2 regions of the Saccharopolyspora antiqui genome follow, and region 2 is predicted to be linked to the other one. Evidence: riboswitches for the same ligand, from Rfam matches in the RefSeq annotation. Region 2 holds a riboswitch; the other holds the start of a gene.
What was found. A riboswitch is a leader RNA that binds a small molecule or an ion and turns the genes downstream of it on or off. The one in region 2 is predicted to bind cobalamin.

Region 1: linked by a shared signal. The riboswitch ahead of ACTWQN_RS30520 (ABC transporter substrate-binding protein) and the one ahead of ACTWQN_RS20275 (putative cobaltochelatase) in region 2 are both predicted to bind cobalamin.

The regions. Positions count from the first base shown of each region.
Region 1 covers NZ_JBQQBO010000025.1:72,907-76,310, reverse strand. The annotation lists gene ACTWQN_RS30525 (FecCD family ABC transporter permease) at 1-803, opposite strand, end outside; gene ACTWQN_RS30520 (ABC transporter substrate-binding protein) at 800-1,741, opposite strand; cobalamin riboswitch at 1,820-1,952, opposite strand; gene gltB (glutamate synthase large subunit) at 2,468-3,404, shown strand, end outside.
Region 2 covers NZ_JBQQBO010000012.1:159,670-163,073, forward strand. The annotation lists gene ACTWQN_RS20275 (putative cobaltochelatase) at 1-1,857, opposite strand, end outside; cobalamin riboswitch at 1,914-2,039, opposite strand; gene ACTWQN_RS20280 (GNAT family N-acetyltransferase) at 2,254-2,721, opposite strand; gene ACTWQN_RS20285 (S1 family peptidase) at 2,805-3,404, opposite strand, start outside.

The sequences.
Region 1 (3,404 bases), on a different contig from region 2:
ACCGCCGCCGCGGTGGCCAGCGATGCGGCGATCAGCACCAGTGCCCGCACCCGCCCCGGGTGCACGCCGAGCGCGGCGGCTTCCTCGTCGCCGGTGCCCAGCAGGTCCAGCAGCCGCGCGCAGGTCCACAGCACGGCCGCCGAGATCGCCAGGTACGGCAGCAGGACCAGCACTTCGCGCCAGCCGGTGGTGGTCAGCCGCCCCAAGATCCACATGTAGACCTGCTCCAGCGTCTCCACCCGCAGTTGCTGGACGAACGTCTGCCCGGCGGTGAGGAACGCGCCGACCGCCACCCCGGCCAGCACCAGCGTCGCGGTGTCCCGGCCCGCGGAGCGGCCGACCAGCCAGGTCAGTCCCACCCCGCCGAGCGCCCCGGCGAACGCCGCGAGCTGCACCGGCACGGGCGCCCCGGTCTGCGTCGAGCCGCTGATCACCAGGGTTGCGGCCAGTCCGGCGCCAGCGGCCGACCCCAGCAGGTAGGGATCGGCCAGCGGGTTGCGGAACACCCCCTGGAACGCCGCGCCGGAGACGGCCAGCGCGGCGCCGACGAGCACACCGAGCACCACCCTCGGCATCCGCAACTGCCACAGGATCGCCGCCTCCCGCTCGGAAAGCGGCGAGACACCGCCGGTGAGCTGCGCGACGATCTCCCCGAGTACCCGCTGCCAACCGAGCTCGGCAGCCCCGAGCAGCACCGACACCAGGACGCTCACCAGCAGCACGGCCACCCCGATCAGCAGGTGGCGGGGGCGCAGCTTGGTCTGCTTCAACGCCGCACGGGCCGGGCGGAGCTCGGCGGTCACCCCTGCTGCGCCTTGGCGACCCCGGCACCGATGGCCCGCACCAGGTCGACCACCCGCGGTCCCCAGCGGCCGGCGACGTCGTCGTCGAGTTCGATGATGTGGCCGCGACGCACCGCGTCGAGGGTGTCCCAGCCCGGTCGGGCCGCCACCGCCGCCGCGTTGACCTGGCAGCACTTCGCGTCCGCCACGAAGATCAGGTTCGGGTTGGCCTGCACGATGTGCTCGCCGGAGAGCTGCGGGAACTTCCCGCCGGCCGGATCGGCGATGTTGGCCAGCCCGAACAGCCCGTAGACGTTGCCGACGAAGCTCTGCGAGGTCGCGCTGTAGTAGTCGGGGCTGACCTCGTGGTAGTAGCTCAGCGGCTGCGGCGGTTTGGGCGTGCTGCGGACGATCTCGTCGACGTCCGACCGCATCCGGTCCACCAGTTGCGCGGCCTGCTTGGTGTGCCCGGTGGCTTGGCCGAGCACCTCGATCTGCCGGTACGCGTCGTCCAGCGTCGCCGCCGACGGGGTGAGCAGCGTCGGCACGTTGACCGTCTTCAGCCCATCGGCCAGCTGTGCGGCGTTGTCCGGTGCGATGACCAGGTCAGGAGTGCGCGCCCCGACGGTGGCGGCGTCCGCGGTGAGGCCGGAGAGGTCGGTGCGCGGCGCCTGCGGCGGGAAGTTGGAGAACTCGTCCACCGCGACGACCTGGTCCCCGGCGCCGATCGCGTACAGCGTCTCGGTGGCGGTTGGGGACAGCGAGACGATTCGCTTCGGTTGTTGCGCCAGTGTCACGGGAGGTTGACCGGGCAGTTCGACCTTGACCGGGAACGCCGAGGCCGGGTCCTCGGCCGGTGCTGTTGATTCGGAACGGGGGCGGGTGGCGCACGCGGTCACCCCGGCGAGCAGGGCCAGCGTGGCGAGCAGCAGCGCGGCGAGTCGGCGGAACCCGGTCATGTCTTCCCTACGTTCGGCCGGTGCGGTGGGCGCGGCCGAGCGGCCGACGCCGCACCCCTGCACCGGGAGTGGCGGACATCGACGCCACGCGCGAAGGCGACCTGGCTCGTGCCCGGCGGACCGGGCCATCGCAGTTGCGGCACAGCACCGGATTCGCACCGGTTTCGCTTGGCGCTGGCGTCCCGCGAGCACCCTGTCGCGGGTACTCTGAGCTGGAAAGATATCAGGAGAAGATCTCCCGCCCACGCCGCCGCGGGGTGTCTTGCGGCACGAGGGCTATACCGACCGCGACCCAGCGGTTAAATTTGACAGCGGACCGTGTCCAGCGGCGTGCGGTCGTCGGCGTGAAGAGTGCGCGTGAACAGGGAAGTGCGTTGTGCTCAACCGCGCTTCGGCGGCAGGCAGGCGGTGCTGACCGCATTCCGCCACGCACGCGGCACGACCACCCGAGGAGAACCGACCCACCACCGTCTCTAACCCATGCGAGTGCGTTACAACAAGATGGTCAGCATCACTCCCAGGGTGCTGCTTCTGGGTATCGCGGCTGTTAAAGTTCCCTGAACAACTCCGGTCGCAGCGAGCGGGCAGTCGCGCCCGAAAACTTCTGTCGAGTAACCGGAAGTCACCTGCGGGCCAGCGTCGTCCCGTGCCCAGAAGTCGTGAAGTCAGGTCGCCGAAATCGACCGACGGCTTCCAGCACGAGAAATGACGAGGGAGGTCTGCGCAGTGGTCTTCTCTGCTGTCCCGGCGGCCCAGGGGTTGTACGACCCGGCCGCGGAGCAGGATTCCTGCGGTGTCGCGATGGTCGCCGACATCCGCGGACGTCGTTCCCACGGCATCGTCGCCGACGCCCTGACGGCGTTGGCGAACCTGGAGCACCGGGGTGCGGCCGGTGCCGAGCCGACCAGCGGTGACGGTGCGGGCATCCTGATCCAGTTGCCCGACGAGCTGCTGCGTGCCGAAGCGGGCATCGGGTTGCCGACGCCGGATGCGGCCGGACGCAGCCGCTACGCGGCCGGGATGGCGTTCCTGCCCGCCGACGCCGAGCAGCGGCGCCGGGCGGTGGAGCTGGTGGAGCGGGTCGCCGCCGAGGAGAACCTGCGCGTGCTGGGCTGGCGCGATGTGCCGATCGCGCCGGAGAAGGCGGGCGTGGGCACCACCGCGTTGAAGTGCATGCCGCACTTCGCGATCCTGCTGGTCGCCGGGCACGGCGGCGAGGCCGGTATCGAGCTGGACCGGTTGGCGTTCTGCCTCCGCAAGCGCGCCGAGAAGGTGGCCGCGCAGCAGGGCATTGAGCTGTACTTCGCATCGCTTTCCAGCCGAACCCTGGTCTACAAGGGCATGTTGACCACCCAGCAGCTGCCCGCGTTCTTCCCCGACCTCGGCGATCAGCGGCTGGTCAGCGCGATCGCGTTGGTGCACAGCCGGTTCTCCACCAACACGTTCCCGTCGTGGCCGCTGGCGCACCCGTTCCGCTTCGTGGCGCACAACGGTGAGATCAACACGATTCGCGGCAACCGCAACCGGATGCGGGCCCGCGAGGCGCTGCTGACATCCGACCTGATCTCCGGCGATCTCGCCCGGCTGTACCCGATCTGCACCGACGGCGGCTCGGACTCCGCTTCCTTCGACGAGGTGCTGGAGCTGCTGCACCTGGGCGGCC
Region 2 (3,404 bases):
CACGTTCGTTTCACCGAGCAGCCCTGCCGCGCGCAGCGCGTCATCCACCGCACGCCGCGCCCGAAGTGCTCCGGTGACTTCGGAATCCACCGCAACGGTGGCCTTTCCGTCGGTCAGCAGCACCACCAGGGCCCGCCGCCGCGGATCCCGCACCCGCTCGCGCCGCACCACTTGGCGCACCCGCAACAACCCGTCGGCCAACGGCGTGCGACCACCGGTGCGCAGCTGCCGCATCCGCGTCACCGCGATGTCCACAGAGGACGTTGGCGGCAGCGCGAGCTCAGCCGAGTCACCTCGGAAGGTGACCACGCCGACCTTGTCACGCCGCTGGTAGGCATCCCGCAGCAGGGACAACACCGCGCCGCTGACCGCCGACATCCGCTCGCGCGCGGCCATCGACCCCGACGCGTCCACCGCGAACAGCACGAGGTTTCCCTCCCGCCCTTCCCGGATGGCGAACCGCAGGTCGTCGCGCCGCAACAGCAGGCCCGCGCCGCTGCGCCCGCGGGCCATCTGCTGCGGAGCCGCCGCGGCCAGGGTGGCCGACAGGTGGATGCCGTTTCCGTCCACAGTGGATGAACGGGTCGTCCGACCGCCGCGCGCCAGGGACCGCGACCGGCGCCCCGGCGCACCCTCGCCCAGCCCCGCCACCTCCAGCAACCGCGCCCGGAACGCGGGCGTCGGCGCGCCCGCCGGGCGTTCCGCGGGCGCCCGGCCGTCGCCGCGCTCCTGGTCCTGCGCGCCACCCGAGCCACCGGAGGGCTCCGGCGGCCCTTCCGGCGGTTCGCCGCCGCCGTCCGGGCCTTCCGGCGGCTCGTCGTCACCGTCGTCGGCGTGCTCCGCAGCCTCGGCCAGCGCCTGTTGCAGCTGGTCTTCGGCCATGCCGGGCTCGTCGAACGGATCGCGGCGGCGCCGATGCGGCAGCGCGAGCCGGGCCGCCGCCTCGACATCCGGTTCGGCGACCGCGTCCGCACCGCGCCAGGCGGCGTGCGCGATGGCGGTGCGCGCCAGCACCAGGTCCGCGCGCATGCCGTCGACGTCGAAGGCCGCGCACAGCGCGGAAATCCGGCGCAGCTCGGCGTCGGGCAGGACCACCGAGTCCACCCGGCCGCTGGCGGCCGAGATCCGCGCCGCCAACTCGGCGTCGGCCTCGGCCCACCGCGCGGCGAACCCGGCCGGATCCGCCTCGAAGGCCAGGCGTCGCCGCACCACCTCGGTCCGGGTCGCGACCTCCCGCGACGCCGCGACCTGCACGGTGAGCCCGAACCGGTCGAGCAACTGCGGCCGCAGCTCGCCCTCCTCCGGATTCATGGTGCCCACCAACAGGAACGACGCCGCGTGCGACACCGAAACACCGTCCCGCTCGACGTGCGCGCGGCCCATCGCCGCCGCGTCCAGCAGCAGGTCCACGAGGTGGTCGTGCAGCAGGTTCACCTCGTCGACGTAGAGCACACCGCGATGCGCGGCGGCGAGCAGGCCCGGCTGGAAGGCGCGGACTCCTTCGGTCAACGCGCGCTCCAGATCCAGCGAGCCGATCAGGCGATCTTCGGTGGCGCCCACCGGGAGCTCGACGAGCTGCGCGGGTCGCTGCGTCGCTGCGCCCTCGTGCGGGCCGTCCGGGCACTGCTGGTCTGGATGCCGCGGAGCGCACCCGAATCGGCAGTCCGCCACCACCTCCAGCGGTGGCAGCAACGCCGCCAGAGCGCGCACCACGGTCGACTTCGCGGTGCCCTTCTCACCCCGCACGAGTACCCCGCCGATGCGCGGGTGCACGGCGTTGAGCAGCAGCGCGAGCCGGAGATCGTCGTGGCCGACGACGGCGGAGAAGGGGAATCCCGGGGTGGTCGTAGCTGGCATGCCTGGAGTTCCTTCCTCGGGGTTCGGACGCCCCGGTGTCGGAGGGCGAGGGGCGGCAGTGTCCTGACTCCCGGATCACCGCTGCCCGCCGGCCTTCCCAGGTCAACCCCGGTGGCTCGCGAGGGAGGGCAGCTCCCCGGTCACAGTGGCGCCGACCGTGCCGGATTCCCACCGGCTTCCTGGCGCACCCCTTGCATTCGGATCAACGTGCATCGTCGCAGAACCCGATCAGCGCACCAACCAGCGCGTGACCAAGAACCCGTCCTGGATCTCGTTGCCGGGACGGCGATCGCCGCCAGCGGAGTGCGGACGATCAGTTGCGAGAGCAGCGCGCAGCGGAGACCGGAGTGGTCGAGATTTTCCGCGGCGGCGACGGCGACGCGGTGATCCGAGCCGTCACGAGGGCCGACGCGGCTCGCGGCGCATGTCGATGTGCGGGATGCCGTCTTCCAGGTATTCCTCACCGTCTTCGACGAAGCCGAAGGTGCGGTAGAAGTCCACCGCGTAGGTCTGCGCGGCGAGCACCACGGGCGAGTGCCGCACCTCGGCGACGGCGGCGCGCATCAGCTTGCGGGCCAGGCCCAGCCCGCGCGCGCCCCTGGCGGTGCAGACCCGGCCGATCCGGTAGGTGCCGTCGGGGTCCTCCAGCAACCGCAGGTAGCCCAGCACGTAGCCGTCGGCTGAGTCGATCCAGAAGTGCCTGGTGGTCTCCTCCAGGTCGCGACCGTCCAGCTCCGGGTAGGGACACTTCTGCTCGACCACGAACACGTCGACGCGCAGGCGCAACATCCGGTAGAAGTCACCGGCGTCCAGGTCCGCGGTGTATGCGCGGTGGACGGCGGTCGCAAGTGGCTGAAGGGTCACTATTCCCTGATATCACAGTCGGGTCTCGAAACCCGCATTTACCAGCATCAGGAGTAGTCAACACCACTCCGGACGGCCGCGAACTACCGCTGCGCCGACAGCTCTCCGGCATAACTGGCCAGCCGGGTGTAGACGCCGGGGGTGTTGGGGCGACCGCAGCCGGTGCCGTAGGAGACCACTCCGATCAGGCGGCCGTCGGCGACGATCGGACCGCCGGAGTCCCCGGCGCAGGCGTCGCTGCCGCCCTCCGGGACCCCGGCGCAGAACATGCTGCGGCTGTCGAAGTTCGAGTACGCGCGATGGCAGGTTTCGTCACTGGCGATCGGGATTTCGACCGAGCGCAGCGTGTCCGAGGGCGGCCCCGATTCGCTCGTTCGGCCCCAACCGAAGACCCGCCCGATCGTGCCCGGCCGGTAGGGCGCCGTTTCGCCCGGACCGACCATCGCCAGCGGACGCTGCGGCATCGGCGTTCGCAGGGTCAGGACCGCGATGTCGTCGCCGTTGACGTAGTTCTGGTAGTCGGGGTGGGCCCAGATCCGCTCCACTTCGCCGACCACGCCAAGATCGCTGCGCAGGTCGGTGCGTCCGGCGATCGCGCGGATCTCGGCCGGGCTGCGCTGCTCGCCGGTGATCGGGTTCACGGTGCAGTGCGCGGCCGTGACGACCTTGATCGGACTCACCAG